Regions from separate parts of the Neorhizobium sp. BETTINA12A genome, predicted to be linked through region 2. Evidence: riboswitches for the same ligand, from Rfam matches in the RefSeq annotation. Region 2 holds a riboswitch; each other region holds the start of a gene.

Region 1 (12,348 bases), on a different contig from region 2:
GAAGTCCGCCAGGGCATCCGCAGCCATGACGGCGTCGTCGCCGATGTCTCGGTCGACGCTTTCACCGATCTTCAGCCGGATCTCAGGCTTTCCGGTGGTCCGCGCGCGACCTGGGCAAGCAACGGCTACAACGACGCCTATTACAAGGTGACCCCGAGCCAGTCGGCGGCATCGGGTCTCTCCGCCTACGATCCGGGCGGCGGCCTGCATTCGGTCGGCGTCGGTGCGGCGCTGACCTGGAAGGCGACCGAGAAACTCGAGCTCACCTCGTTTGCCGAATACAAGCGGCTGACCGGCGATGTCGCCGACAGCAGTCTCGTGCGCGAACGCGGTTCGAAAAATCAGCTGATGTTCGGCGTTTCGGCAAGTTACAAATTCGGCTTCTCGCTTCCCTAAGTCGTGAGCGTGCTCACGACGGAAGGCGCGCACGCGTCCGCGCCCTAATGCGTGGGCTTTCCGCCTCCGAAGAGCGACAAAGCGCCGGCTTGACCGTGGCGTTCGGCCGGCGCTAGAACCGGCCATGACGAACGCCGACGATTTCAGCGGCCGCGTGGCCGACGCTCCATCCGACAACTGGGTCTATCGCGTTCTGCCGCGGCCGGCCTGGCCCTATGCGCAGCTTGCGAGATGGGACCGGCCGATCGGCTGGCAGCTTCTGATGTGGCCGTGTTTCTGGTCGGCGGCTTTGGCGGCGAACGCCGCCAAGGGGGAAGGCGCGTTTTCCCTCGGCCTCCTGCTTTTCCACCTCGTGCTGTTCTTCTTGGGCGCGGTCGCGATGCGCGGTGCCGGCTGCACCTATAACGACCTCGTCGATCACGATATCGACATGGAAGTGGCGCGCACCCGCTCGCGGCCGCTGCCCTCCGGCCGGGTGTCGCGTTTCGAGGCCAAGGTCTTCATTGGCGTGCAGGCGCTGATCGGCCTGCTCGTCCTCATCCAGTTCAACGCTTTCACCATCCTGCTCGGCATCCTGTCCCTGGCGGTGGTGGCGATCTATCCCTTCGCCAAGCGGTTTACCGACTGGCCGCAATTTTTCCTCGGCCTTGCCTTTTCCTGGGGCGCGCTGATGGGTTGGGCCGGCGTGTTCGGCAGCCTCTCCGCCGCCGCCCTCTGGCTTTACCTGGCCGCCATCGCCTGGACGATCGGATACGACACGATCTATGCCCATCAGGACAAGGAGGATGACGAGCTGATCGGAGTGCGCTCGACAGCACGTCTCTTCGGCGACAATACCAAGCCATGGCTGATCGGCCTCTACGGCCTGACGCTGATCTTCCTGCTGCTTGCGTTCGCAGCGGCGGGCGTCGGTTTCCTCGCCTATCTCGGGCTTCTCGCCGCAGCCCTGATGTTCGGCTGGCAGGTGCTGATCCTCGATATCGACAATGCCGACCAGTGCCTGAGGCTTTTCAAGTCGAACACCCGCGTCGGCGCGATCCTGTTTGCCGGCCTCGTCCTGTCGCTTGCCCTCTAACGGAAAAAGCCCGACCGCTCAAGGATCGGGCTCCCTCCCATGTTATCGCGAGAGGCGGTGGACAAAGGGACAAGCAAAGCCCTAGCGTCGCGCGATAATTTCCTTGCCTTCAATCTTCATCGTCACGCCCAGGCTGCCGGTGGTGCGGCGGACCAGGAAGCGCGGACGACGGGCCGCGAAATAGGAATGGCGGCGGCGCTGCCTGACGCCGTTGGTTCGCACGTCGCCGATATGGTTTTCCAGCGGCCGGGCGATACCGTCGGCTTCCACCATCAGCATCGGAATGCGATAGGCGTCCGACCAGCTCCGCCAGTCGGCAGCGATGTCGCAGAGGTCGTGGGCGACGAGCAGCGGAATGCAGAGATCCGGATCGTCGTGATGCAGTTCGAGCGTGACCGTCACTTCACCGTCGCCGTGGTCTATGGCGCGGGCCGCAACCCCTTTGAAGGCGCGGGCGGGCAGGGCGAAGGAGAGCGGCAGGCCGCTTGCGGGGAGGATCTTACGCAGCACTGCGCCGCGTTCGTCGATGGTGATGGAGACATCTCCTGATGTCTCGCGCAGCGCATAGGTAACCTGCTGCGGGAAACGAGACGGATCGAGCCTGAATGTCGACCCTGCCCAGACGGGCTTCAGAACAGTGTTGGTCATCGATATGCTACCCTTGTTTTACCTGAGAGCCGTTGCCGGTTTCTCTACGGGACTTTTGTCCTCTGATAGCCAAAGCATAGGGCGGGCCATGTTCGAGACTGCTTAAAAATAGCGGTTAAAGAAGCCTTGCCTGCCTGGATGGTTAGCAAAAGGGCTCGGATTTGGGTTTCCGGAAAGTGAATCGCGGCATTGCTGTGCAGGCCTGGGACATTCCGACCGGGACATCGAAACGCTTTCGAAAAGCCACGGGCAAGGCTAGACTGCGATGATTGCGGCAGCATAATTCCGAGTCGTGAGGCCCTTCCATGGTATCGACCTATCTCACCTTTGATCTTGTCAATCGCGACATGCAGAAGAGCCTGAAAAACATTGCCGGGCAGACGACGGTCGTCAACGACACGAAGTACTATCAGGACAATATCGGCAAGGTGAAAACCGTCGATGAGTTCCTCGGCAACTATCGCCTCTATTCCTATGCGATGCAGGCCCATGGTCTGGACGACATGATCTACGCCAAGGCGTTCATGAAGCAGGTGCTGGAAAGCGATCTCAGCGACGACAACAGCTTTGCAAACCGCCTGACCGACGACCGTTACAAGGATATCGCCGCAGCCTTCAATTTCGGCGTTTCCAATGGAGAGGGGGCAGCCGCCCAGTCCAACGGCCAGATGGACGAACTCTTCGATACCTACGACCAGACGATCGCAGCCCAGAACGATACGCTCGAGGAAGATACCCGCTATTTCAAGGTCATGCTGGGCGGGACCGGCAATATCACCAATGTCGATCAGCTGCTGGCCAACCCGAGGCTCCGCGACTACTTGTTCACGGCCTATGGCATCGATACCAAATATTACAACTACAATGCCATCCGCGGCGTGCTGACCAGCGACCCGGCCGATCCGACCAGCTTTTACAATACCGCCTATGGCAACAATCTCGACCAGTACAATGCGGCGAAAACCGAAGACACGGAGCTTGCCGAGCGGCTGAGCCTCAGCACCGGCATTCCCACGCTGCAGGATTCGATCGCGCTCGGCCAGCAGAAGAAAACCGATCTCGAAACCCAGATCGCCGCCAAGCAGGACGAACTGAACAATGGCGGTGATCCGGCGGTGATCCAGCCGCTGATCGACGCGATGCAGACGGAGCTGACCAATACGGTGCAGGCAATCCAGACGGACCAGGATAACCTGACGACGTCGCAGACGCGTTATACCGAACTGGATGGCAGGCTGGTGCCGATCGCCCAGACGGACTCGCGGCGCGCCGAACTCGCGACCATCATCAGCGCTGGGGCGTCCGATGCGCCTTATCTCGCATTGATGAAATCGCTCGCCGAGGATTTCAGCTTCAACGCGGACGGCTCTGTGCCGGCAGGCGGTGCGGTCACGCCGGAAAAATTGCTGGAGATTGTCGGAGGCTTCTTCAACAAGCAGACCCGGATCACGCATGCCGAGGCGATGTTCAATCAGGAGCTCTTCGAGCAGAAGCTCAAGACGGCTACCAACGTCAGCGATTTCATCAATGATCCCCGGCTTCTCAAATATATCAAGGTCGCCTTCGATCTCGACAAGGTGACGGTCGTCAAGTCCACGATCGAACAGATATTGACGAGCGATCTCTCCGACCCAGACAGCTATGCGAACCGCTTTAGCCTTACCAATCCGGAATATTTGGAGCTGGCGAAGGCCTTCAATTTCGCGACCGACGGTACCGTCGCCGCCGGCCAGGCCCAGGACGAGTTACAGACCAGTACGACCCGCAGCGACTATATGAGCCGCTGGGACGACAAGCAGGAAGCGGATCTCGACAAGACCATCAAGTTCTACAAGCTCGACCTTTCGGCCGTGAAGACGCTTGACGACTTCCTCAGCGCGGATGCCGACAAATCCTACGATTTTGCTCTTCAAGCGGTTGGCCTCGACCCCGCCACCGTTTCGAAGCTGACGATCAAGAGTGCCTTGAAAAGCGACCTTTCAGACCCGAACAGCTATATCTACAAGCTGAAGGACGAACGTTTCGTCTCGCTTGCCAAGCTCTTCAACTTCGACCCCAAGGGGGCAGTCACCCGTCAGGTGCTGCTCCAGTCCAATGCGGCAATCACCAACGTCGCCAAGGATTATATCCTGCGCAAAAGCCGGTTCATGGAAGGCGATGAACTCAAAGCGGCCAGGGCGAAAGCCCAGACGGAGGCCAAATATTATACCGACGCGATGCAGCGCATCGGCAGTCGCGACGAACTGCTCGCCGATCGCAAGACGCTCGACATCCTGCTGATATCGAAGGGGATCGACCCTTCGAAGGTTACCAACGATTTCCTGAAGAAGGCCTTCAACTCGGATCCCGCTGATCCCAAGAGCTTCGTGAATACCCAGACGGACAAGCGGTTCGCGCAGATCGTCGGTACCTTCAATTTCGACTCCAAGGGCGAGATTGACCGAAGCTCGGCGGGCGAGGCCCAGAACGGCGGCGAAGTCGTCGCGACCCAGGACCTTTACGTCCGCCAACTTCTCGAAAACCAGCAGGGCGAGGAAAATCCGGGCGTCCGCCTGGCGCTTTATTTCGAGCGCATGTCGGACAGCATCACCGACCCATATGTGATCCTCGGCGACGAGGCACTGAAGGAGTTCTTCCGCGTCACTTTCAGCCTGCCCGCGGAAATCGCCAACATGGACGTCGACCAGCAGGCCAAGATCGTCAAGAACAAGCTCAACCTCGAAGATCTGAGTGATCCGGAAAAGGTCAAGAAACTGGTCCAGCGCTTCACGATCATGTACGACCTGGAGAACAGCCAGAATACGGCATCGGCGGTGAGCATTCTAAGCAGCGACGGCAGCTCGGTCGGCATCAGCTCGGACACCTTATGGGCATTGTCCCAGATCCGGATGGGCTGAGGGCGGGCGGTTATCAGGCGTCGGTGGTCTTTGCCGTCGTCTCGAAGCGCGGATCTGCATTCGATTCGAGCCAGTCGAGGTCGGCGCGCATCGCGTCGCGGCTCGCTTTCTCCATCCGCCGATAGCGCGACAGCAGTTCCTGGCCGAATTCCGTCAGACCCGCACCGCCGCCGCTTTTGCCGCCATGGCGGGTAAAGATCGACGGCTCCTTGAACATCCGGTTGATCTCGTCGCCGAGCAGCCATGCCCGCCGGTAGGACATGCCGATCGAGGCGCCCGCCGCCCGGATCGAGCCGTGTTCGGCAATCAATTCCAGAAGCTGCGCCTTGCCCGGACCGAGCCGCACGCCGTTGTCGAGGTCGATCCTGATCGTGGTCTTCGAAGACCGGCTCATGGAATCGTCACCACCTTGCCGGGGTTCATGATGCCGGCGGGATCGAACGCCTCCTTGATGCGCCGCATCAGGTCCATCTCGATCGGCGAACGGATATGGGCGAGTTCGTCGCGCTTCAGCTGGCCGATGCCGTGTTCGGCTGAGATCGACCCACCGGCGGCGAGCACGATGCCGTGGACGATGGCGTTGATCTCCCGCCAGCGGCCGATGAAGGCCGCCTTGTCGCCCGCCATGTCGGCACTGATGGGCTGCGAGATGTTGTAATGGATATTGCCGTCGCCGAGATGGCCGAAGGCGCAGACCCGCGCACCCGGCATTGCCGCCAGCACCGCCTGCTCGGCTTCCGCCATGAAGGTCGGGATTTTCGAGACCGGCACCGACACGTCATGCTTGATCGAGCCGCCTTCGGGTTTCTGCGCGTCCGACATGCTTTCGCGCATGTGCCAGAGCGCCTTCTGTTGCGCGACGGAGGAGGCGATCACGGCGTCGCGGATGAGGCCTGCCTCGAAACCCTGTTCGAGCAGCGATTGTACCATGGAACTGGCCGTCTCGGCGGAATCCGAGGTCGAGATGTCGATCAGCGCGTACCACGGATGCGGCTCGGAGAGCGGATCGCGCACGCCCTCTATATGCCGAACCACGAATTCGATGCCGATGCGCGGCATCAGCTCGAAACCGGTCAGCGCCGTGCCGCAGAGATTCGAGGCCCGCTCGAAGAGTTTTAACGCGTCTGCCGGCGAGTTGAGGCCGGCAAGTGCGACCTGATGCCCGACCGGCTGCGGGAAGAGTTTCAGCACCGCGCCGGTAATGATGCCCAGCGTACCCTCCGCGCCGATGAACAGGTCGCGCAGGTCGTAGCCGGTATTGTCCTTCTTGAGCCGGCGCAGGCCGTTCCAGATCTCGCCGGTTGGCAGCACCACTTCGAGCCCGAGGCAGAGTTGGCGGGTATTGCCATAGGCGAGCACGGCAGTACCGCCGGCATTGGTGGAGAGGTTGCCGCCGATGCGGCAGGAGCCCTCCGAACCGAGCGACAGGGGAAACAGCCGGTCGACGGCTTCCGCCGCCTTCTGCACGTCGGCAAGGATGGCGCCGCCGTCGGCGACCAGCACGTTGGCGACCGGATCGACGTCACGGATGCGGTTCATGCGTTCGAGCGAGACGATCAGGTCGCTGCCGCCGGTGCGCGGCGTCTGGCCTCCGACAAGGCCGGTATTGCCGGTCTGCGGCACGATCGGCGTGCCTGTCTCGCTCGCGAGCTTTAGGATCGCGGACACTTCCTCGACCGAGCCCGGCTTCAGCAGCATCGGAGAGGAACCCCGGTAGAGTCCGCGGCCCTCGACCAGATGCGGCGCAAGATCGTTCGCGTCGCGCAGCACGTGATTTTCGCCGACGATCGCGGCGAAGCGGTCGAGAAGTTCTGGTTTCGGCCCGGAAATATCCATCAACGTCTCCTCCTCTTTTGCCCCGGCTCATTCTCGCGGGGCGGCGGCCCTCGCCAGCCGGTCGTTGATCGCTTCGCCGAGCCCATGGTCGGGAATGGGCGTGACGGCGATGCTGGCGGCGCCGGTGGCGTCGGCCCGCTTCAGGTAATCGAACAGGTTTGCCGCCGCCTGCGCAAGATCGCCCGACGGGCTCAGATCAAAAACCGCCGTCGCGAGTTCCATTCCTTTCACGGGAGCAGAACCGAGCCGGATCAATGCCTCGCCGGTCTCGACATGGTCGGCATTGAGCCTGACCGCCGCTCCTGGCGCGTAATGGGAAGCGAGCATGCCGGGAGCTTCGATGATTGCCGCTGGTCCTTCCGGTCGGATCACCGCAAGGCCGGTTGCACGTTCGATCTCTTCCACGGCCACCCCACCCGGCCGCAGCAGCCGGATCACGCCATCCTCGACACGAACGATGGTCGATTCCACACCGACCGGAGCCGCGCCGCCGTCGATGATCAAAGCCAGCTTGTCGCCCAGGTCGTCGGCCACATGGGCGGCGCTGGTTGGGCTCACCTTGCCGGACGTGTTGGCGCTCGGCGCCGCGAGTGGCTTGCCGAAGGCGCGGATCAGATCGGAAGCGAAGCCCTTGGGAAGCCGGATGCCGACCGTATCGAGCCCGGCCGTCGCCAGCGCGTGGATGCCACTTTCGGGCTTTAGGGCCAGGATCAGGGTGAGGGGGCCCGGCCAGAAGGCTTGGCCAAGCTTTCGCGAAATCGGGTCGAAGTCGGCATAACGCTCGGCCATGGCTAGATCCGACATGTGGCAGATCAGCGGATTGAAGCGCGGCCGGCCCTTGGTCTCGTAGATGCGGGTGATGGCGGCGGGATTGGTGGCATCGGCCGCAAGCCCGTAGACCGTCTCGGTGGGGATCGCCACGGGTAGGCCACCGCCGAGCACGGCGCAGGCTTGGGCGAGCGCGCCGTCATGGTCCCGGGTGATGTCGATGATTTGAGCCGTCATATCCGCCCGTCAATAACGCGGAGCCCGGCGTCTTCATAGCTTTTTGATGATCTCGCGGAGCATTTCGTTGGAAGTGCCGAGCATCAGCACGTTCTTGATCGCTTCCATCGGATCGTTGGTGCGGAACAGAAGGCCATTCTTGCGGATCGATCGGTTGATCTGCAGCGGCTGGCCGGCCTCTCGTTCGACCGCGACGGCGAAATACATGCGCGAATAGGCCGTGCTGATACGCTCGAAGAACGTTTCCTCCCCGCCCATCTCGGAAACGAAGTTGGCAATGTAGAAGGACCAGCTTACCGGCACGCCGTGGGCAAGCTGCGTTCTTGCCGCCGTGACATGGCAATAGCCGAGATGCGGCCGCTCATCGAGCGTGTGGTGAAAGATGATCTTCGGAAACTTGATCGAGCGATGGAAGGAGTTGATCCGGTTGTGGCTCGTCTCGCCGGCCGCCTCCAGCCTTTTGCCTGTGCGCTCGGCGACCTCGTCATGGGTGAGATAACGGCGCTCTTCCGGCAGCCAGATCGGATTGTAGCGGGCGATGCGCCCCGTCCGAAGGAATTCGGAATGGGCAGCGGTCTTCACTGCCACCGGCGCCGGAGGCTTTGGTGGAGGAGCTTTATAGTAACGGATTTTCCCCTTGGCCTGCACGGTGGCATCGCTCCCATTCGAGCCGGGATTTTATGGCTTATCCCTTAATGACAGGTTTCGCTTTCGCGGGGCTGGAGTGTTGCATTCCGGGCCGTTTCGCCGCTGTCGCCAACGCGGTTGCCGATGTCGCAATGTCGCCTATGCGACACGCCCGCTCGATGGTTATATCCGCCTCGATCTTGAGGTGCCGCCTGTCTAGGGAAGGCGGAGAATTGGGAAGCCGGCAGGGGTCTTCGAAACCTTGATCCGGCGCTGCCCCCGCAACGGTGGTGGAGCAACAAAGCTTGGTACAGGCCACTGGGAAAGAGCCGAAAAGGCCGCCCGGGAAGGCGCCGAGCCCGTCCCGCAACGGACAGCTCCTGAGCCCGGAAACCAGCCTCGGGACAAAAGATGACGACCGGACGCGGCGGGCGTTCGGGACAGGGTTTGGGGCGGGCCTGGGGCCGGCCGGCATTTCCATGTCCTTCCGCTGTCCACATTGACGAGGAAGGTAAGTATATGGAAATTCGCAATCAGGCCCTGCGGCAGCTCAAGAACCGCCGCGAGGGGTTCAGCCTCGAACAGCCCTTCTATACCGATCCCGCCTATTTCAAGCTCGATCTGGAAATGATCTGGTACCGCGACTGGCTGTTCGTCGGGCATGATTGCGAGCTGCCCAAGGCCGGCGCCTATTTCACCCTGCAGATCGGCGATTATCCGGTCGTTATCGTGCGCGGCCGCGACAACCAGATCCGGGCGCTGCACAATACCTGCCGCCATCGTGGCAGCCGCGTCTGCACCAAGGAACATGGTTCGGCGGTGCGGCTCGTTTGTCCCTACCATCAATGGACCTACGAGCTGGACGGCTCGCTTCTGGTCGGCCGCCAGATGGGCCAGGACTTCGACAAGACCCAGTTCAGCATGAAGAAGGTCCATTGCGAGAGCGTCGCAGGCTTTATCTTCATCTGCCTTGCCAACGAGGCGCCGGATTTCGCGCCGGTTCGCGCGGCGATCGAGCCCTATATGGCGCCGCACCGCCTCTCGGAGGCCAAGGTCGCGCATCAGTCGACGATCATCGAAAAGGGCAACTGGAAGCTCGTCTGGGAAAACAACCGCGAATGTTACCACTGCGCCGCCAACCATCCGGAGCTCTGCCGCACCTATCCGGAATCGCCGACCGCGACCGGTGTCCAGGGCGCCAAGGACGATCCGGTCATCGCCGCCCATTGGCAGCGCTGTGAGACGGCCGGGTTGCCGAGCGAGTTCCGGATGGACGAGACCGGCCAGTTCCGCGTCGCGCGCATGCCGCTGATCGAGGATGCGGAGAGCTATACGATGAGCGGCCGCAACGCCGTGCAGCGCAAACTCTCCGACGATGTGACGATCGACTCGATCGGCACCATGCTGCTCTTTCACTATCCGAGCAGCTGGAACCACATTCTCGGCGACCACGCGATCTCGTTCCGCGTCACCCCGCTCGGACCGGAGGAAACGGCGGTTACCACCAAGTGGCTAGTCCACAAGGATGCGGTCGAGGGCGTCGACTACAATCTCGAAGAACTGACCCATGTCTGGAACATGACCAACGACCAGGACCGTCAGATCGTCGAGGAAAACGCCTTCGGCATCCGCTCGCCCGCCTACGAGCCCGGTCCTTACTCGCCACTCCACGAAGGCGGCGTCATGCAGTTCGTCGAATGGTACTCGAACTTCATGGTCAACCGGCTGCAGGGCGACCAGGCGCAACTTTCGATCGTCGCCTGATCGCCAATTCGTGATCGGCGTTGATCGGCGCGGGGCGTGGCTCCAGGAACGGAATCCCGCGTGTGGCGTTGTTTTCTGATTGAAAATCAGAATGAGGAAGCACCCCGCATGAACGCCTTTCGCCTACGCCTGACCGCAGCGGCAGTCGCCGTTGTCACGACATTTGCTGGCCTTGTACCCGCGCAGGCTGTCCAAATGCCGGCTCCGCCATCCGGCATTTCGGCCGCCAGCGATGTCACCAATGTCCAGTACCGTCGCGACTTCCGGCGTGACCGATACGGTTGGTATCGCGGCCATCGCGGTTACCGCGACCGCCGCCCCGGTTATCGTTATCACAACGGTTTCTGGTTCCCGCTGGCCGCCTTCGGTGCCGGTGCCATTATCGGCGGCGCTATCCAGGCGGATCGGGGTTATGGCAGCCGCCACGTCGCCTGGTGTGAAAGCCGTTATCGCAGCTATCGGGCCTGGGACGATACCTATGCACCGCGCGCCGGCGTGCGGGCGCGCTGCATCTCGCCTTACAGATAAGCAGTATTGGCCATCCCGAGGCAAGCCCGGTTGCACACATGCCGCGACCGGGCTTGCATCGTCGCGGCCCGCGTTAATCACGCGTTCAGGATGAACTTCCCAAGGGTTGCAACGAAATAGAATTCCGCTGCATATTGAAATAACTGGCTGGCAAAATAGAACATGGACAAGGGACATGGGGGCTTAACATGACGCTTTTCAAGAAGATTGCGGCTGCGGGCATCTCCGCTGCCGTTCTCGCCGGCTCGCTGATGCCGGCTCAGGCGATGCCGGTGCCGACCGCTCCGGCCGGGATCGCAACGAACGCCAATACCGACGCGACCCTCGTGCAGTATCGTCGCCATGGCGGCGGCTGGTATGGCGGGTATCGTGGTTATCGCGACTACCGCCCGGGCTATCGCCGCCATAACGGCTACTGGTTCCCGCTGGCGGCATTCGGTGCCGGCGCCCTGATCGGCGGCGCCATTGCCTCCCAGCCACGTTACGTCGAGCCGGCGCCGGTCTATGGCGGCGGGGACGACATCAATCCGCGCCACTACGAATGGTGCGCCGAGCGTTATCGCTCCTACGACGCCTATTCGAACTCGTTCCAACCGAACTACGGCCCGCGTCAGACCTGCTATTCGCCCTATTTCTAAGAGCGGCCGATAGGCAAAGTTCAACCCGTCCGACATCAAGCCGGGCGGGGTTTTCGGTTTGTCCGCGGTCAAAGAATGCCGGTGCGTTTCAACAGCCACCAGGCGGCAAGCACTGAAATAACGATTAGGCCGAAGGCATAGGCCGTCCCCGAGCCATTCCCCTCGAAGGGCAGCGACGCAGTGTTCATGCCGAAAAAGCCGGTGACCAAGGTCGGCGGCAGCAGGAAGGCGGTCATCAGCGACAGGATGTAGAGGTGCCTGTTGGTCTCGGAGGAGAGTTTCGAGTCGATTTCCTCATGCAGCAGCCGGGCGCGCTCCTGCAGCGCGTAGACGTCGTGATCGGCCGCCTCCAGCCTGCCGATCAGCCGCGAAGCGGCGTCGTCGAAACCGGGCGGCATCTCGTCATCGTCGGTCGCCGCCGCGCGCCTGAGCAGCGTCAGCACGGTTCTCAAGTGCCGGTGCAGCCTGACCACCGTCCGCCGGATCGGCGCGAGGCGCCGCCGCTCGTCGCGCGGCGTGTTGTCGTAAACGAAGTCCTCGATGATGTTCATTTCCTCGGTCAGCTCCATCACCAGCGCGATCAGCGTACGCTGGAATTCGGCGACCAATGTCTCGAACACGTCGATCGGCTTCTTGTAACGCGAGGCGTTCTTTTCGATCGCCGCCCGCACCCGGTCGATCGATCTCAGGGGCTGCAGGCGGGTGGTGATGATCACCCTGTCGGAGACGAAAAAATGCAGCCAGCCGATATCGCGGGTCTCGCTGTCGAATTCGCGCTGGAAATCGACCAGTGTGCCATAGACCAGCTGCTCGTCGAGCGTCACCGCCGCGTGCGTGTCGTGGGTGGTGAGTGCGGCGATGGCCGGTGGCGTCAGGCCCGGGAAGTTCTCCAGAAAGGCGTTGACCCGACTGTCGACGAGGTTGAGATGCAGCC
Region 2 (12,348 bases):
CGCCGATGAAAGCGTGCATGCCACCGAGGACCTGGAAAACCTTCGCGACCGCTACGACGTGGTCAACATCAAGCTCGACAAGACCGGCGGCCTTACCGAGGCACTGGCGATGAAGGCGGAAGCGCAGCGGCTTGGATTTGCCGTGATGATCGGGTGCATGGTCGGCTCCTCGCTTGCCATGGCGCCGGCCGTTTTGCTTGCCCAGGATGCGGACTACGCGGATCTCGACGGGCCGCTGCTGCTGGCTCGCGACCGGCCGGGCGGGCTACGCTACGAAGGCTCTCTCGTCTATCCGCCGGAAGCTGACCTCTGGGGCTGAAGTTTCGCTGCAAATGCAATGATCGACAGGCCGACAAGCGCCAGGACGGACATGGCAACATAGCTGGTCAGGCCGAACTGGCGGTAGAGCACGCCGGAAAGCACCGTCGACAGGCCCAGGAAGACGCCATTGTAGAACACATAGGCACCCTGCATCGAGGCCTCCTGATCCTCTCGCACCGCCTCGACCAACCGATGCTGGATGCCGATATGCACGAAGGCGAAGGTGAAGGCGTGGGTGGCCTGCAGCGCCAGATATCCCCAGAAATCGAGCGGCATCGGAAACAGGGTCCAGCGCAGCACCGCGACCGCACAGCCGATTCGCATCAGCGTCCACGGCGAAATCCTTCGCGCAATCCAGCCGGCGGCGAAAAAGACCAGGATTTCCGACACGACTGCAGCGCTCCAGAGCACGCCGATCGAGCCGCTTGAAAACCCGACCTGCTGCCAGTGAATCGTGCCGAACGTATAGAACATGCCATGCCCTGCCTGCGCCACCGACGCGCCGATCATCAGCACGTGCAGGTCGAGCCTTTTCAGCGAACTCGGCTGGGGCATCCTGTCGGGGTCCGGCCTGATAACCGCCCGGCCGAGCCTGGGCGCCGCGAACGCCACAGCGACGGTCAGCAGAAAGCCGACCGCTATCGCCGATGGAATGGCCTGCAAACCCAGGAAGCCGCGCATTTCGCCGACAAGAAGCGTCACGGCCACGAACCCGACGGACCCCCAGACGCGCATCGAGCCATATTGAAAGCCCCAGCGCCGGACACCGCTCACGGCAATCGATTCGACGATTGGCGCATAGGGTGCGAAGACCGCAGCCTGAATGGCGACGATGATCAAGACCGGCCAGAAGTCGCGGGTGAAGAACATGGCGAATGCCGTCAGCAGCGACAAGGCGCCGGACCAGGCAAGCATCAGGGTCCGTTCCGTCATACGGTCGGCAAGCAGTCCCGCCACCGGAGCGGCAGCCACGCGCAGGAAAAGCTGCGAGGCAAGCGCGATGCCGATTTCGAATTCGGTGAAGGCCAGCCCGTCGAGCCAGACGGGCAGATAGGGTAGAATCACGCCATTCACCCCGAGCGGCGCCCCATAGGCAATCGCACAGCGCAACTGGAAGAACCGGGGCGCTGTCTGCGCCGTATTTGAGGGAATCACGATTTCACGGGTGGGTTGCTGAAGTTTCAGCTTACCTAACACACACCCTCATGCCTGCCTATGGCAAGAAATGGCCCTCTGACCGGCCCGCCGTCTGTCGCGGGCCACTCAGGCGGCCCGCATGTCCCCGACGGATTGCGGCGCCGGCAAGGCCTTGATCTCGGCCGTCGCGACGATGTCCTGCCAGGAAATCATTTCCAGCGTGCCATCGAAATTCTCGGCGATCGCAGTGCAGCTTTCCACCCAGTCGCCGGTGTTGACGTAGTGGATGCCGTCGATGTCCTCCATCACGGCGTGATGGATATGGCCGCAGATGACGCCGTCGACGTTGTTGCGACGGGCTTCGTCGGCGACAACCCGCTGGAACTCGCCGATGAAATTGACGGCGTGCTTGACCTGCAGCTTGGCCCATGCGGAGAAGGACCAGTAGGGCATGCCGAGACGGCGGCGAATGGCGGCAAGCCCGATGTTGATGACGATCGCGGCATCATAGGCCCAGTCGCCGAGATAGGCGAGCAGGCGTGCATTGCGGACCACGACGTCGAATTCGTCGCCATGCAGGACAAGGTATTTCTTGCCGTCGGCCATTTCGTAGATTTCGCGCTCCGCGACTTCGATGCCGCCGAAATGCGTGCCCGGGAAGGAGCGCAGGAACTCGTCGTGGTTGCCGGGAATGTAGACGATGCGGGTGCCCTTGCGCGCCTTGCGCAGCAGTTTCTGGACCACGTCGTTGCAGCCCTGCGGCCAATACCAGTTGCGCTTCAGCCGCCAGCCGTCGACGATGTCGCCGACCAGGAAAATGGTATCCGCTTCATGATAGCGCAGGAAATCCAGGAGGAAGTCCGTTCGGGCGGCCTTGGAGCCCAGATGGACGTCCGAAATGAAGAGCGTTCTGAAATGCCTTGTATCCATCTCACCGGTCACGAAGTCGTCCTTTCGCTGCCGCTTCTGATGGCTTCAAAACCAGACTCGTGTTTCAGGATGATGACAGGATGCCGCATGACTACCTCATCTCCCGCTTGGCGCGGGTCGCAATCGCGATATCCGGGCGATCGGTGGTGAAGCTCGCGATACCGAGATCGAACATCCGCGTTGCCATTTCGATGTCGTGCGCGGCCCATCCGTGGATGATCACGCCGCGGTCGCTCAACGGGGCAATTGCGAGCGCGGAGATCATTTCGGCACGAATGCCGATCTCGAAAACTCCATAGGCGGCCAAGGCGGCGTCAACGCCGACCCAGCCCACCTGGCGGATGACTGCCGGCGAGCAGAGCCATACGAAGCCGAGAAGCTCCGAAACATTGTGGCCGGCCGCCTCAAGCGCCTTTCGGAAGGCGTCGAGCCGCTCCAGCGAGAAACTCGTCACCATGCAGCGGGAAAACATGCCGCTGGCGACCAGCCGCTCGACAATCGCCTCCTCCATGCCCTCGTAGGCGGTCCCATCCGGCCGTGTCTTGATCTCGAGGCGCAGGTCGACCGGCGACAGCGCGAAGATGTCGATCACCTCGTCGAGGGTCGGAATGGTTTCACCTGCCGCGCCGACGATGACGAATTTCGACAGTTGTTCGTAGGTGAGCCTGCCGATCTCGCCCTTGCCGTCGGTCATCCGGTCGATCGTTGCATCGTGGTGGACGACCAGAACCTTGTCGGCAGTGTGGTGGACGTCGAATTCGACGAGTTCAACCGGCAGCGCGGTGGTCTGGCGGAAGGCGAGCCTGGAATTTTCCGGCCATAAATGAGTGCCGCCGCGATGGGATGCGATCTTGGTCATTCGAAACCTCACTTGATGCCGCCGAGACCCGCGCCCTGCACCAGCTGGCGTTCGGCAAATAAGAAAAACACGATGCTCGGCAACAGGACTACGCAGCTCGCCGCAAGGATCAGGGGCCAGTCGGTAAACGGCTGTTCGCGCACCGACGCCTGCAGGTTGGCGAGCGCGATCTGCACGGTCTGCGTATCGCCGCGCAGCACGATCAGCGGCCAGAGATAGGAGTTCCACTGGGCGATGAAGGCAAACAGCGCCATCGAGGCGATCGCGGCCCAGCAGATTGGCACGATGACGTCGATCAGGATCTTGAAATGGCTGGCGCCGTCCAGGCGTGCCGCCTCCTCGTAGACCTTTGGCACGCCCATGAAATGCTGGCGCAGGAAGAAGGTCACGAAACCGGAGGCAAGCTGGGGCAGCACCGCCGCCCAGATGCTCGGCACCAGCTTCATCTTGGCCATCAGCAGGTAGTTGGGAATGATGCAGATCAGTTCCGGAATGGTAAGCGTGCCGAGCACCGCCCAGAACAGCATGTTGCGGCCACGGAACTCCATGCGGGCAAAGGCATAGGCCGCAAGGATCGAGGTGATCATCGTACCGACGGTGGTCGACAGCGCGATTATGATCGAATTCATGAAATAGGCGCCGAGCCCTGCCTCGGTGAACACCCGCAGATAATTGTCCGGATGCAGCGACCATTCGGCGACATTGGGATTGAGGAGGTCGGATGGTGCGAGCAGCGAGGCGCCGATGCCGATCAGGAAGGGGAAGACCACACCGAGGCCGAGCAGCGCCGCCCCCGCCCAGCCGAGGAAATGGAGGAGACGATCAGGAAAGGTCATAATTCACTTTGTCCCTGGCAAAGGCGAGCTTTGCGAGCGTGATGGCGACCAGCCCGAGGAACAGGAGCACGGCCAATGCCGATCCTGTCGAGATGTCGAACAGGGTAAAGCTCAAATAATAGAGGAAATTCATCAGAACGTCGGTGCCGTTGGCCGGCCCGCCGCGGGTGATGACGTTGACGAGCGTGAAGATCTGAAAACTGTCGATCACCGAGACCACGAGCAGGAACAGTGTGGTCGGCGCGACCAATGGAAAGGTGATGTCCCTGAAGCGGCGCCAGCGCCCTGCCCGGTCGATGCGCGCGGCTTCGTAATAGTCGTCAGGAATGGCATTGAGCCCGGCAATGAACAGCAGCGTATCGTAACCGAGCTGTTTCCAGATCGCCACGATGCCGACCGCGACCAGCGCCAGGTTGACGTCCTGCAGCCAAGGAACCTTGCCGATGCCGATGGCGCCGAGCGTCAGGTTGATGAACCCGATATCGGTGTTGAACATCCAGCTCCAGATCACCGAAATCGCCACGGAACTGGTGACATAGGGAAGGAAATAGACGCCCCGCAGCAGCCGTGCAAAAGCATGGCTTTCCCTCAGGAGATGGGCAAGCGCCAGCGCCAGGATCAGTCGCGGCGGCACGCTCACCAGCATCAGGAGAAAGGTCACCCAGAGGGAATGATGGAACTGGTCCGAGCCGAACAGCTCAAGATAGTTGTCGAAGCCCACATATCTGGAGCGGCCGTTGAGGATATTGGTCTGGTGGATGCTGAGCCAGGCGGAATAGACGATTGGCCAATAGATGAAGAGGCCGAGCAGCCCGACACAGGGCAGAAGATAGAGATAGGGCCTCAATATCCGCATCGCATTCCAACGTTTTCCCAAGGTCACGCTTTGACTTAGCGGGCCAGTGCGAAAGTCTCGTGACATTTTCCACTCCCCGCGTCATTCGCCTGTAACGTCCCCTTCCTACCCTTTCGCGATAGCGGTCTGGGCCGTCGAATCGGTATTTCAACCGCCGTTTCAACGAAAAGGAGAGAATGGGATGTTGAGGAAACTGCTTATCGCGGCCGCCGTCGCGGTGCTTGCGGGCCAGCCGGCGCTTGCCGCCCCCGTCGAAATCACCTTCTGGCATTCGCTCGCCAAAAAGGGCACGGACGCGGTCAACCAGATCGTCGACAAGTTCAACGCCTCGCAGAGCGAGTACAAGCTGAAGGCCGAATATACCGGAAATTACGACGACACGACCACCAAGCTGCAGGCCGCAATCCCGGCCGGCCAGGCGCCGGACCTCATGATGCTGGAAGTCACCCGCTACGGCCTGTTCGCCGATTCCGGCGTGCTCGAGCAGCTCGACCCCTACCTTCAGAAGGAAGGCGCCGAATTCCTTGACCAGTACCAGCCGTTCGCGCTCGAAGGCCCGAAATATCTCGGCAAATCCTATGTGCTGCCGTTCAACGTCTCGACGCCGGTCATGTACTACAACAAGGACGCCTTCCGCGCTGCAGGCCTCGACCCGAATGCACCGCCGAAGACGTGGGATGAATTGCGCCAGATGTCCGCCAAGCTCACGGTTCGCCAGGGCAATGACGTCAAGCAGTGGGGTGTCATCGGGCTCGGCCAGTTCGTGCGCTGGGCCTTCGTTGCACAGGCCGGCGGCGAATGGGTCAGCCCCAAGGACAATTCCGTTCTGATGGATAGCGCCGCCTCGATCGGCGCCTATACCTACATGGCCGACCTCATCCGCAAGGACAAGGTTTCGCCGGAAGCAGCGGCGATCAACGAAAGCCTCGGCAGCCAATATTTCACCAGCGGCCAGGCCGCGATCAATTTCGATTCGACCGGCGGTTTCGGCGCGCTCCGCGGTGCGGTGAAGTTCGATCTCGGCGTTGCCCCGCTGCCTTGCGGCGTCAAATGCGCTGCCCCGATCGGCGGTGCGACGATCGGCATCAACTCGGCCTCCGACGAAGCCCATCGCAAGGGCGCCTGGGCGTTCCTGAAATTCATCTCGCGCCCGGAAATCAATGCGATCACCTTCGTCGAGACCGGCTACCTGCCGATCATGAAGAAGACCGCCGACGTCGACATCGCCAAGAAAGCGATCGCTGAAGAGCCCGGTTATTCGGTTGCCATCAAGCAGCTCGACGTGGCCTTTGTCCGCTCGCGCCCGCCGGCAATGCCGGCGATCCGCGCCAAGGAACCATCGGTCTGGGAAGCGATCGTGCTCGGCAAGACGCCGGAAGCACAGGCTCTGAAGACCTTCGGCGCCGAAATGCGGATCATGCTGTCGAAAAGCGGCGGCTGATACGAAGAGCGTGACATAAGGGCCTTGACCCAGACGACGAAAAGCCCGGAGAGGCCAAGCGCCTCTCCGGGCTTTGTTTTATTCGGCGAGGCAAATATCTGGGATGGACCCCCGTTCGATTTGTTGTATTGAGGGACCCATTCCCGAGAAAGACGCCGAGGTCGCAATGACATCGAATATGCCCGTAACTTCCCCAGCCAATGCCGATCTCGACGAGCAGGCGCTGTTCTTCCACCGCTATCCGCGGCCCGGCAAGCTGGAGATCCAGGCGACCAAGCCGCTCGGCAACCAGCGCGACCTGGCGCTTGCCTATTCTCCGGGCGTTGCAGCCCCATGTCTGGCGATCCGCGACAACCCGGATTTGGCCGCGGACTATACCGCTCGCGCCAACCTCGTCGCCGTCGTCTCCAACGGTTCGGCCGTGCTTGGGCTCGGCAATATCGGCCCGCTGGCCTCCAAGCCGGTCATGGAAGGCAAGGCCGTCCTCTTCAAGAAATTCGCCGGCATCGACGTTTTCGACATCGAGATCGACGCGCCCGGCATCGAGGCGATGGTCTCGACGGTTTCGGCGCTGGAACCGACCTTCGGCGGCATCAACCTCGAAGACATCAAGTCTCCGGAATGTTTCGAAGTCGAACGCCGGCTGCGCGAAAAGATGAACATCCCGGTCTTCCACGACGACCAGCACGGCACGGCGATCATCGTCGCCGCCGCGGTCCTGAACGGGCTTGAGCTCGCCGGCAAGAACATCGCCGACGTGAAAATCGTCACCTCGGGCGCGGGTGCTGCGGCACTCGCCTGCCTGCACCTCCTCGTTTCGCTCGGCGCGAAGAAGGAGAATATCTGGGTCCACGACATTGAAGGCCTCGTCTATGACGGCCGCAATACGCTGATGGACGAGTGGAAGGAAATCTACACCCAGAAGTCGGACAAGCGTGTGCTTGCCGACAGCATCGGTGGCGCCGACGTGTTTCTCGGCCTGTCCGCAGCCGGTGTGCTGAAGCCCGAACTCCTGGCACAGATGGCGGAAAAGCCGCTGATCATGGCGCTTGCCAATCCGACGCCGGAAATCATGCCGGAGCTTGCCCGCGCCGCCCGTCCCGACGCGATGATCTGCACCGGCCGTTCGGACTTCCCGAACCAGGTCAACAACGTCCTGTGCTTCCCCTATATCTTCCGCGGCGCGCTCGATTGCGGCGCCCGGACGATCAACGAGGAAATGAAGATGGCGGCGGTCAAGGCCATCGCAGCACTTGCCCGCGAGGAAGTCTCCGACGTCGCGGCGCGCGCCTATTCCGGCGAGTCGCCGATTTTTGGCGCAGACTATCTGATCCCCTCGCCCTTCGATCCGCGCCTCATCCTGCGCATTGCGCCTGCGGTCGCAAAGGCAGCTGCCGAGACCGGCGTCGCATCGCGGCCTATCCATGATTTCGAGGCCTATCTCGACCAGCTGAACCGCTTCGTCTGGCGCTCCGGTTTCGTCATGAAGCCGATCTTCAGCGCCGCCAAGGTTTCCGAAAAGAACCGGGTGATCTTCTCCGAAGGCGAGGACGAACGGGTGCTGCGCGCAGCCCAGGTTCTGCTCGAGGAAAAGACCGCAACCCCGATCCTGATTGGCCGTCCTTCGGTCATCGAGGCGCGACTGGCGCGGTTCGGCATCCGTATCCGGCCGAATGTCGATTTCGCAGTGGTCAACCCGGAAGACGATCCGCGCTACCGGGACTATGTCGACGAATATTTCGCACTGGTCGGCCGCGAAGGCATCAATCCGGAAGCGGCGCGCACCATCGTGCGCACCAACAATACGGTAATCGGTGCGCTGGCGGTCAAGCGCGGCGATGCGGACGCGCTGATCTGCGGCGTCGAGGGCCGTTACGACAAGCATCTCGGCGACGTGAACCAGATCATCGGCAAGCGGCCGGGCGTCTGCGCCTTCTCGGGCCTCAGCCTGGTCATCTCCCAGCGCGGAGCGATGTTCTTCACCGACACGTTCGTCAACTACAACCCATCCGCGCAGGAGATCGCCGAGATCACCATTCTGGCGGCAGAGGAAATCCGCCGGTTCGGTATCGCTCCGAAGGCGGCGCTGATCTGCCACTCGAATTTCGGCTCGCGCGATTCGGAAAGCGCCCAGAAGATGCGGGCTGCCCTGAAGCTGGTGCGCCAGCGGGCGCCGGAACTGGAAGTGGACGGCGAAATGCAGGGTGGTTCGGCATTGTCGGAAACGCTGCGCAAGCGGGCCATGCCGGACAGTTCGCTAACCGGCGAAGCCAACCTGCTGGTTTTCCCGAACCTCGATGCGGCCAACATCTCGCTCGGTCTGGTCCGCAACCTCACGGATGCCTTGCATGTCGGCCCGATTCTTCTCGGGGCGGCCCAGCCGGCGCATATCCTGTCGTCCTCGGTCACGTCGCGCGGCGTGGTGAACATGGCGGCACTCGCCGTCGTGGAAGCATCGCAACCTAATCTGCAATTTCAATCCTGAGTTGTATAACTCTCTCGATGCGATGATTTGAGCCCCGTCCGGGGCTCAGCCGGCCCCTGGATAGATTTCACCGTGCGGTGATCGCGGCCTTATGAGATTATCAACCGGCACGTTCCATGATGGCATCTTCTACTAAAGGAGAGGATGCCGGAATTGCCGATACCGCTTCGCGGCCTGCTGACCATACCGCTCTTGTTTTTGCCTGCCGCAGCGCTGGCGGGAGACCCCGCCGTTTGCGCAGCGCTTTACCGGAAACTTGGAAACAGCCCGGAAATCATCGGCAACACGTCCGCGGCGCGCAGCTTTGCCCAGCAGCTCGGCGAATATAATGCCGACATCCGCGAACTGCGGGTCGACATGCGCCGCGCCGGCTGCGGCAACGGCAGCGTCGTGGTTCTCGGCGGCCCCAATGCCGAGGTCTGCGGCCAGATGCGGGATGCGCTGGGAAGAATGGAGCAGAGCCGCGATACGCTGATGGCGGAACGCAACGGTTCGCGGCAGATGATCCTGCCCTCGGAAGAGCGGAATGCCATTCTCGCCGCCATTCGCGAACAACGCTGCATCCCCTCTTTCGAGCCGTTGCCGCCTGTAGTCGACGATAAGCGAAAGGTGCCGGGCATCGAGCTTCCCAGGCAAGAGGAGCCTTATTCCGGAATTACCAATCTGCGCACCCACCCACCGCAAAAGCCGCAGGCGACCGCAGTCCCGCCGCCAGTGCTCACGCCACCGCCGGAGCGGCCATACGACCCAAGCAAAAAGGTGCGCACCGTGGGGCCGACCTTCCTGCCCGAAGCGGGTATCGATCTCACCAATCCGAAATCGGCAGGACCACAGCCGCAGCAATAATCAGCGGCTGTCCCATCGGTCCTGAAAGATCAGCGCGTCCAGGCCCAAGCGCTGGCGCCAGCCCTTGAGCGCCAGTTCGGGCTCGCCATAGAGCCGGTCGACATAACCGAGGCAGAGCCAGGCGACGATCTCGATGCGGTCGGGAATGCCGAGCAGCGCACGCACGTCCTCGTCGCGGAAAATGCTGACCCAGCCGACACCGACGCCCTCGGCCCTTGCCGCGAGCCAGAGGTTCTGCACGGCGCAGACGGTCGAATAGGCATCCATGCGCGGATTGTGGGTCCGGCCGAGCACGACCGGACCGGCGCGGTCCGGATCGCAGGTAACGCAGATCGACAGCGGCGCCTTGACGATGCCTTCGAGCTTGAGGCTGCGGTAAAGGTCGCGGCTTTCCTCGGCAAACATCTCCACGGCCTCGTCATTGGCTCGCGAGAAGGCGGCACGAGCCGCCTCGCGTACCGCCGGATCGCGGATGAGGATGAAATTCCAAGGCTGCATGAAGCCGACCGAGGGTGCCGAATGCGCGGCGCCGAGCAGCCGCATCACCAGGTCGTCCGGCAGCGGATCGGGCAGGAACTGGTCGCGCACGTCGCGGCGTGTCTCGATCGCCCGGTAGACGGCGGCGCGTTCGACCTTGGAAAACTCGCCGGCAGGCAGCAAGGCATGGGCGAAAGGATCAGTCTGCATCGTCAAGTCCCCAACAATGCCGTCGCTCCCTCGCCTTCCCGGCTTGAAGCCTTTGGGCAAAAAGAGGTCCGAAACCGTTCCGCCGTCCGCGCGGGCTGGTCTATCTCGTCAGGCCGGTCTTCTGACTTGGCTTCATCCGCCTGCACCGCCGCCTTCCCGGTTTCCCAGTGGCTTTCATATATTGCGGCCGAGCGTCCACCTCACAGCGTTGGGCACGTTCCGGTTCCACCCCGGATTCCCGATTCTCCGGCTTGTCGCCGGCACCTGACAGGATCGTTTATGCCCTCACGCTATCTTCGGCGCAAGGCGTTCATGCGACAGGGAAATAGCGCACATAGGCAAACTCATCGCCATCAGGCGACCAGTTCGGCGAATTCATCGTGCCTTGCCCGCCGAAGAGCTCGAACACCGTTTCGACATTGCCGCCGTCCATGTCCATCAGCCTGACGCGGACGTCGAGATCGCGCGGGTGGTCGAAGACATCGGCGTCGTAGGAGATGAAGACGATCTTGTCACCCTTCGGTGATGGATGTGGAAACCAGTCACCGTAACCGCCGTCGGTGATCCGCTCCGCGACGCCGCCGGCGGCCGGAACGCGCCAGATTTGCATCAGCCCGGTGCGGCTGGAATTAAAATAGATCCATTTTCCATCCGGCGAATAATCCGGCCCGTCATTGCGGCCCTCGCCGAGCGTCAGCCGCGTCTCTGCGCCACCTTCGATGCCGATCGTATAGATGTCGAACTCGTCGCCGCGGATGCCGCAATAGGCGAAGTTTTTTCCGTCCGGCGACCAGCCATGCCAATAGGACGGCAGGTTCCGGGTTACCAGCCGCGGCACGCCGCCACCGGCGGGAAGGACATAGATCGCCGACTTGCCTAACTCTACCTTGTCGGAAATGGCGATCAGTAAACCGTCCGGCGAAATGCCGTGGTCGTTGTTGCATTGGCGGGCAAAGCCGGTATCGACCGGTTCAGGCCCGTCATCACCCTCCGGTGACAGACGATAGATCAGGCCCTCGCTGTTGAGCATCAGGTAGCGCCCGTCCGGCGACCAGTTGGGCGCCTCGAACAGGGCTTCCGTCTGCCAGACCACCCGCATCGCCCTCGTCCGGATATTGAAGATCTCGACGGAGCTGCGCGGGGCCATGATCCTCTCCTATCGATCGCGGAAACGGTTGGTGATCGGATAACGCCGGTCGCGGCCAAAATTCTTCTTGGTGATCTTGACGCCCGGCGCCGATTGGCGCCGCTTGTATTCGGCGAGATAGAGCAGGTGTTCGATCCGGTGAACAGTCGCGATGTCGTGGCCGCGGGCGACGATCTCCTCGGTGCCCATTTCCAGTTCGACGAGGCATTCGAGAATGTCGTCGAGCACCGGATAGGGCGGCAGCGAATCCTGGTCGGTCTGGTTGGGTCTGAGTTCCGCGGACGGCGCCTTGGAGATGATGTTCTTCGGGATCACCTCGCCGCTTGGGCCAAGAGCCGTCGGCGGCAGGTGTTCGTTGCGCCAGGCGGCCAGCGCGTAGACCTGCATCTTGTAGAGGTCCTTGATCGGATTGAAGCCGCCGTTCATGTCGCCGTAGAGCGTCGCGTAGCCGACCGACATTTCCGACTTGTTGCCGGTCGTCACCACCATCGAACCGAACTTGTTGGAGATCGCCATCAGGATCGTGCCGCGGGCGCGGCTCTGGAGGTTCTCTTCGGTAATCCCCTCGTCGGTTCCTTCGAACAGCTCGGCCAGCGCCGACGAAAAACCGTCCACCGGCTCGGCGATCTGCACGATATCGTAACGGCAGCCGAGCGCCCTGGCGCAATCGGCTGCATCCTTCAACGAGTCCTCCGACGTATAGCGATAGGGCAACATCACCGTGCGCACCCTCTCCTCGCCAAGCGCATCGACAGCGATTGCCGCGCAGATGGCACTGTCGATGCCGCCGGACAGGCCGAGAA
Region 3 (5,297 bases), on a different contig from region 2:
AACGGCATGATCTTCAGGCCGCGTAGCGTAAAGGCGCGGGCAAGCCCGGCCACCACCAGCGACTTGCCCACATCCGAGCCCGTTCCCTGAAACATCAGCGCCCGAGCTGGCTTGACCCCAACCATGGCTAAAACTCGATGCCGGCCTGGGCCTTCACGCCCGCCTTGAAGTGATGCTTGACCAGCGACATCTCGGTCACCATGTCGGCCGCCTCGATCAGCGCCGGCTTGGCGTTGCGGCCGGTGACGACCACGTGCAAATCCGGCCGCCGCGCCTTTAACGCGGCGACGATCCTGTCGAGATCGAGATAGTCATAACGGAGCGCGATGTTGAGTTCATCGAGGATGACGAGCCCGATCGTTTCGTCCGCCATCAGCTCGAGTGCTTTTTCCCAGGCCTTTTCCGCTGCGGCGACATCGCGCTTCAGGTCCTGGGTCTCCCAGGTAAAACCTTCACCCATCGTGTGCCAGGCGACGCGGTCGCCGAAGACGGCAAGCGCCGGCTGCTCCCCAGTCGACCAGGCGCCCTTGATGAACTGCACGACGCCGACCCGGCGGTTGTTGCCGAGCATGCGCAGCGCCAGGCCGAAGGCGGCTGTGGATTTGCCTTTTCCGGAGCCGGTATGGACGATGAGAAGACCCTTTTCCTGGGTCTTCTCTGCCACTTCCGCATCCTGAACCGCCTTGCGGTTCGCCATCTTGGCGCGGTGACGCTCGACGGACGCCTCATCGATCTCCTTCACCGGGAAGCGAGCTTCGCCGAAGATCCGGCAGAAGCTTCCTCGCCAGCGCGGAACTTTTCGCGGACGACACCGGCCAGCGCACCGAGCACCGCCCAGAACACCAGGTTGGTGGCATAGACGGCGTTGACGAAGCGGGCATAGAGATCCATCGGGACGGCCGTTTCATGGCTGGGCGGCAGCGGCGCGCCGACCAGATGCGGGGCGATCAGCAGCACGACCGCAAGCGCTGCAAATACGGCCGAGCGTGTGTAGGCGAGCAGGCCGAGACCGATTGCCGTGCAGACAGCCGTCGAGACCCACCAGATCTGGCGCGGACCGAGTTCCGCGGCCGGCATGCCGGGCAGTTCCGGCGGCAGGCCAAGGCCGGGCGCGAGAATGACGGTGAGAAAGCCGGCAATGCCGAACATCAGGCCACCGCGCCAGCCCTTGAAGCCGCCGAACGCTTCCGAGGCGGCGATGAGGACAAGGGCAAAACCGATAGCCGACAGCATGTCCGCGGCGAGTGTATAGATGAAACGCTCGAAGCCATCGGCGGGAGCCCAGGCTTCCTCGCCGTGGTGATGCTCGGCGGCGGATGACGCAGCACCTGCGGCAGGTGCTGCGTCATGGCTGTGGCCTGCCTCGGGCGCGGCATTTTCGAACACTTCCGCCCGCAGGATCAGCGGCACGGTGGAGAAACTCTGCATCACGGTCAGCAGTAGTCCGGACAAAAGCCCGGCGATCACCGCCGTGAAGACGATGTTGCGAAACAACGACATTGGGGAGAACTCCTCAGTGGCAGGGGAAGGCGAGCGAGTGGCGCGTGTCATGCGCGGCATTGTGGACGACTTCCAGATGCGAGAAGCCGACAAAGCCGACGATGAACAGGCCGAGCAGGGCCGTCATGCTGAGGGGAATGATCTTCGAAGCGGAAATGGTGACTGCAGCTGCAGCAGAATTCGTAACCATGGTCTCGTCCTTTCGCCCTCCACCCGAGGGCCGTTCACGTTCTTTGCCGCCTCTGGCAGGTCTCCTGGCTCGCGGATCGGACGCCTTCTCCCGCCTTCCCAGAAGTCCGTTGGCCGGATTTCCCAGTGGCATGACGGCCGGACGGCCGTTTTGGTCGAAGACTTTCCGCTTACAGTTGCGGGGGCAGCCGCGGGTTGGACGGCAGAATTCCGTCGCACCGCATTCCCTCTAAAACCCTTTCGGGCACCATAGGCTCGATCACTATAGACGAATTCGCCGTCACGGCAATCGCCTTTGCGACGCATTGACATGGGCCTGCGACCGGGCTTACTTGAAGAGAGATGGTCCCTTTCCGGCAACGGGGAGGGCTAAGAGAGAATGCGGTGCGATCCCTTTTCAGGATCAATGCCGCGGCTGCCCCCGCAACTGTAGGCGGCGAGCCATTGCCTAAAACGGCCATTTGGCCGTCAAGCCACTGGGAAATCCGGCCAACGGTATCCTGGGAAGGCAGGCAAATGGCGACGACCCGCGAGCCAGGAGACCTGCCGTCCGATTAATTTTGCTTCACCGGGCGGGGTGCTCCGGAGGAAGTTTCTCGATCACCGCAGAGGGATTTCGACCTTCTGCTCCGCGCCCCGATTTTTTCGACCCCGGCGGGAACGCGGCTGACCGATGAGTGACCACCGACCAGATGATCCGGCAACCGCCGGCCCGGCAGATGTGACGATTTTCGTCTGCACCAATTGCCGTGACGCGTCCGACGGCGAAATCCGGCCCGGCATCGCGCTGATCGCGGCGCTGCGCGAGGCAGCAAGCGGCAAGCCGCTCGCGGTCAAGCCGGTCACCTGCCTTGCCAATTGCGAAAAAAGCCCGAGCGCCGCCTTCAACCACAAGAGCGGCTGGTCCTATGTCTTCGGCCACCTGTCGCTCGACAATGTCGAGGACATCGTCACCGGCGCGATGATGCTGGCCGAGGACGAGCGCGGCTTCCTTCCCCTTCGCGGCCGCCCGACCTGCCTGCGCGGCAAGGGCATGACGGCCCGTATTCCACCCTTTCATCACCATGAGGACATGCCATCATGAGCGTTTCGTTCGACCGCGTTCCCTGCACCGTCGTTACCGGGTTTCTGGGAGCCGGCAAGACCACGCTGATCCGCAACCTGATCGAAAACCTGAAGGGTAAGCGGCTGGCGATCATCGTCAACGAATTCGGCGATGTCGGCATCGACGGAGACGTCCTGAAGGGCTGCGGCATCGAAAGCTGCCCGGAAGACAACATCATCGAGCTTGCCAACGGCTGCATCTGCTGCACCGTGGCGGACGATTTCGTGCCGGCGATCGACCGTATCCTGGCCATCGAACCCCGCGTCGATCACATCCTCATCGAGACCTCCGGCCTTGCGTTGCCGAAGCCCCTCGTCCAGGCGTTCCAGTGGCCTGACGTCAAGGCACGGGTGACGGTTGACGCCGTGATTGCCGTGGTCGACGGACTGGCACTCGCCGAAGGCCGCGTTGCCGACGATCACGAGGCGCTGGAAGCGCAGCGCGACGCGGACGGCTCGATCGACCATGACGACCCGGTCGAGGAAGTGTTCGAGGACCAGGTGGCTTGTGCCGACATGATCGTGCTTACCAAGAGCGATCTCCTGGATGCCGCTGGCCTCGCGACCGCCAGGGATCGCGTATCCGCCCATCTGCCACGTGCCGTGAAAATCGTCTCGGCCGCCAATGGCGCCATCGATCCGGCCGTACTGATTGGCCTCGGCCTCGCCGTCGAGGACGATATCGAAAACCGCAAGACCCATCACGACGACGAACTCGACCACGATCACGACGATTTCGACAGCTTCGTCGTCGATCTGGCCGCCGTGACCGATGCCGAACAGCTCGCCGCCCGCATTTCTGCGACTGCGGAGGCGGAAAACGTGCTGCGCATAAAAGGCTTCGTGGAAGTCGCGAACAAGCCGATGCGCCTGCAGGTTCAGGCGGTAGGATCGCGCGTGAACCATTATTTCGACCGTGCCTGGGCACCCGGCGAAGCGCGGACAAGCCGCCTTGTCGTGATCGGCGAAAAAGGCATCGACCGCGCCGCGATCGAAAGGATGCTGGCCGCGTAAGAAGGCCCGAGGGAAGGATGCACATACTCGCCACCACATCGTCGTCGCTTGACGACCTCATCGAACCGGTCGACCTCAATCAGTCGCCGGCCGACGTGGTGGTGCTGTCCTTTTCCGGCAGCGACCTGAACGGCCTTTCCGCCGTCTGGAATTCGGCTGGGTACGGCGGTTTGGATACCCCCCTCTGGCCTGCCGGCCATCTCCCCCTCAAGGGGGGAGATCAGCAAGACGCACCCGCCTCCATCAAGAACCAGCGCCGGAGTGAGGCGTGGCGTGGCCACGATTCGATCTCCCCCCTTGTGGGGGAGATGGCCGGCAGGCCAGAGGGGGGTGGCGACATGCATGAACATGGCAGCAAGCACGTGCCGGCCCCTTTCCCAAGCCTCCGCCTCACCAACCTCTCCGATCTCCGCCATCCCATGTCGGTCGATCTCTGGATCGAGAAGACGGCGGCCCATGCCAAGGTCATCCTCGTGCGCATTCTCGGCGGTTACGATCGCTGGGCTTATGGCGTGGAAGAACTTTCGCACATGGCGAAGCGGAAAAAGATCGCGCTGGCGCTGCTGCCCGGCGAATGCAGCATCCGCGACGAACGGCTGACCGCCGCCTCGACCGTTTCGGAAGACCGGATCGCCGGCATCCTGAGCTGCTTCCGCGAAGGCGGACCGGCCAACATGCGGCTTCTGGCGAGATTGCTGACGACGCTGGCCGAGGGCAAAACGGAACCGCTGCCGGAGGCAGCCCTAGTGCCGAAGGCTGGCTACTACGCGCCCGGAAAAGGCATCGTCGAGGCCAACGACCTGCTGGCCCGCTTTGCGCCGGATGCGCCGCGCTTGCCGATCCTGTTCTACCGCTCCATGCTGCTTGCGAATGACGCAGCGCCGATTGACGCGCTGTTCGAAGCGCTAAAGAAGCGCGGTTTTGCACCGGTGCCGATCTTCGTCGGCGGGCTGAAGGAGCCGGATGCACTGGCCTTCGTCGAACAGGCGGTCTCGGACCTGAAACCTGCGGCCATCCTTTCCACCACCGCCTTTGCCAGCGGCACCGACGGCAACGGCGAAACGATTTTCGACCGCACCGGCGTGCCGGTCTTCCAGATCGTCGTTGCCACGACCCGCCGCGATGGCTGGACGGAAAACCGGCGCGGCCTCAACCCCGCCGACCTCGCTATGCACGTCGTCCTGCCCGAGCTCGACGGACGTATTTTTGCCGGTGCGATCTCCTTCAAGGCCGGCGAAAGCTCCGCCAACCTCGTCAATCAGCCGGAACCGGACCGGGTCGAACAGGTCGTCGACCGTATCGCCGCCTTCCTGCGGATGAAGGCGGCACCGCGTGCCGAGCGAAAGATCGTTATCTTGATGCCGGACTATCCGAGCGCGCCCGGACGCACCGGTTATGCCGTCGGCCTGGACGTGCCACAGAGCGTGCTCGGGATGCTGCATGAATTATCGGTAGCCGGCTATGATGTTTCGGATATCCCTGAGACTCCG

The links. Region 2 has a riboswitch for cobalamin ahead of bluB (5,6-dimethylbenzimidazole synthase). Riboswitches for the same ligand answer to the same signal wherever they lie in the genome.
Region 1: another riboswitch for cobalamin. It lies ahead of MOV61_RS06965 (aromatic ring-hydroxylating dioxygenase subunit alpha); the one in region 2 lies ahead of bluB (5,6-dimethylbenzimidazole synthase).
Region 3: another riboswitch for cobalamin. It lies ahead of MOV61_RS27710 (CbtB-domain containing protein); the one in region 2 lies ahead of bluB (5,6-dimethylbenzimidazole synthase).

What each region holds. Positions count from the first base shown of each region.
Region 1 is NZ_JALBGW010000015.1:51,773-64,120, reverse strand. It holds gene MOV61_RS07005 (MipA/OmpV family protein) at 1-396, shown strand, start outside; gene ubiA (4-hydroxybenzoate octaprenyltransferase) at 521-1,471, shown strand; gene MOV61_RS06995 (DUF6101 family protein) at 1,553-2,119, opposite strand; gene MOV61_RS06990 (DUF1217 domain-containing protein) at 2,425-5,016, shown strand; gene MOV61_RS06985 (winged helix-turn-helix domain-containing protein) at 5,030-5,410, opposite strand; gene MOV61_RS06980 (FAD-binding oxidoreductase) at 5,407-6,852, opposite strand; gene MOV61_RS06975 (L-threonylcarbamoyladenylate synthase) at 6,880-7,857, opposite strand; gene MOV61_RS06970 (DUF6656 family protein) at 7,891-8,445, opposite strand; cobalamin riboswitch at 8,671-8,901, shown strand; gene MOV61_RS06965 (aromatic ring-hydroxylating dioxygenase subunit alpha) at 9,004-10,248, shown strand; gene MOV61_RS06960 (BA14K family protein) at 10,357-10,776, shown strand; gene MOV61_RS06955 (BA14K family protein) at 10,965-11,414, shown strand; gene MOV61_RS06950 (transporter) at 11,483-12,348, opposite strand, start outside.
Region 2 is NZ_JALBGW010000069.1:6,104-18,451, reverse strand. It holds gene dgcA (N-acetyl-D-Glu racemase DgcA) at 1-319, shown strand, start outside; gene MOV61_RS17220 (MFS transporter) at 289-1,518, opposite strand; gene MOV61_RS17215 (UDP-2,3-diacylglucosamine diphosphatase) at 1,585-2,388, opposite strand; gene MOV61_RS17210 (glycerophosphodiester phosphodiesterase family protein) at 2,480-3,247, opposite strand; gene MOV61_RS17205 (carbohydrate ABC transporter permease) at 3,256-4,083, opposite strand; gene MOV61_RS17200 (carbohydrate ABC transporter permease) at 4,070-4,939, opposite strand; gene MOV61_RS17195 (ABC transporter substrate-binding protein) at 5,121-6,380, shown strand; gene MOV61_RS17190 (NADP-dependent malic enzyme) at 6,559-8,865, shown strand; gene MOV61_RS17185 (hypothetical protein) at 9,010-9,711, shown strand; gene bluB (5,6-dimethylbenzimidazole synthase) at 9,712-10,398, opposite strand; cobalamin riboswitch at 10,492-10,681, opposite strand; gene MOV61_RS17175 (TolB family protein) at 10,709-11,545, opposite strand; gene MOV61_RS17170 (NAD+ synthase) at 11,555-12,348, opposite strand, start outside.
Region 3 is NZ_JALBGW010000227.1:588-5,884, reverse strand. It holds partial or broken gene MOV61_RS27725 (cobyric acid synthase CobQ) at 1-125, opposite strand, end outside; gene cobO (cob(I)yrinic acid a,c-diamide adenosyltransferase) at 128-742, opposite strand; gene MOV61_RS27715 (CbtA family protein) at 739-1,500, opposite strand; gene MOV61_RS27710 (CbtB-domain containing protein) at 1,514-1,690, opposite strand; cobalamin riboswitch at 1,727-1,956, opposite strand; cobalamin riboswitch at 2,016-2,255, shown strand; gene MOV61_RS27705 (DUF1636 domain-containing protein) at 2,363-2,773, shown strand; gene cobW (cobalamin biosynthesis protein CobW) at 2,770-3,807, shown strand; partial or broken gene MOV61_RS27695 (cobaltochelatase subunit CobN) at 3,825-5,297, shown strand, end outside.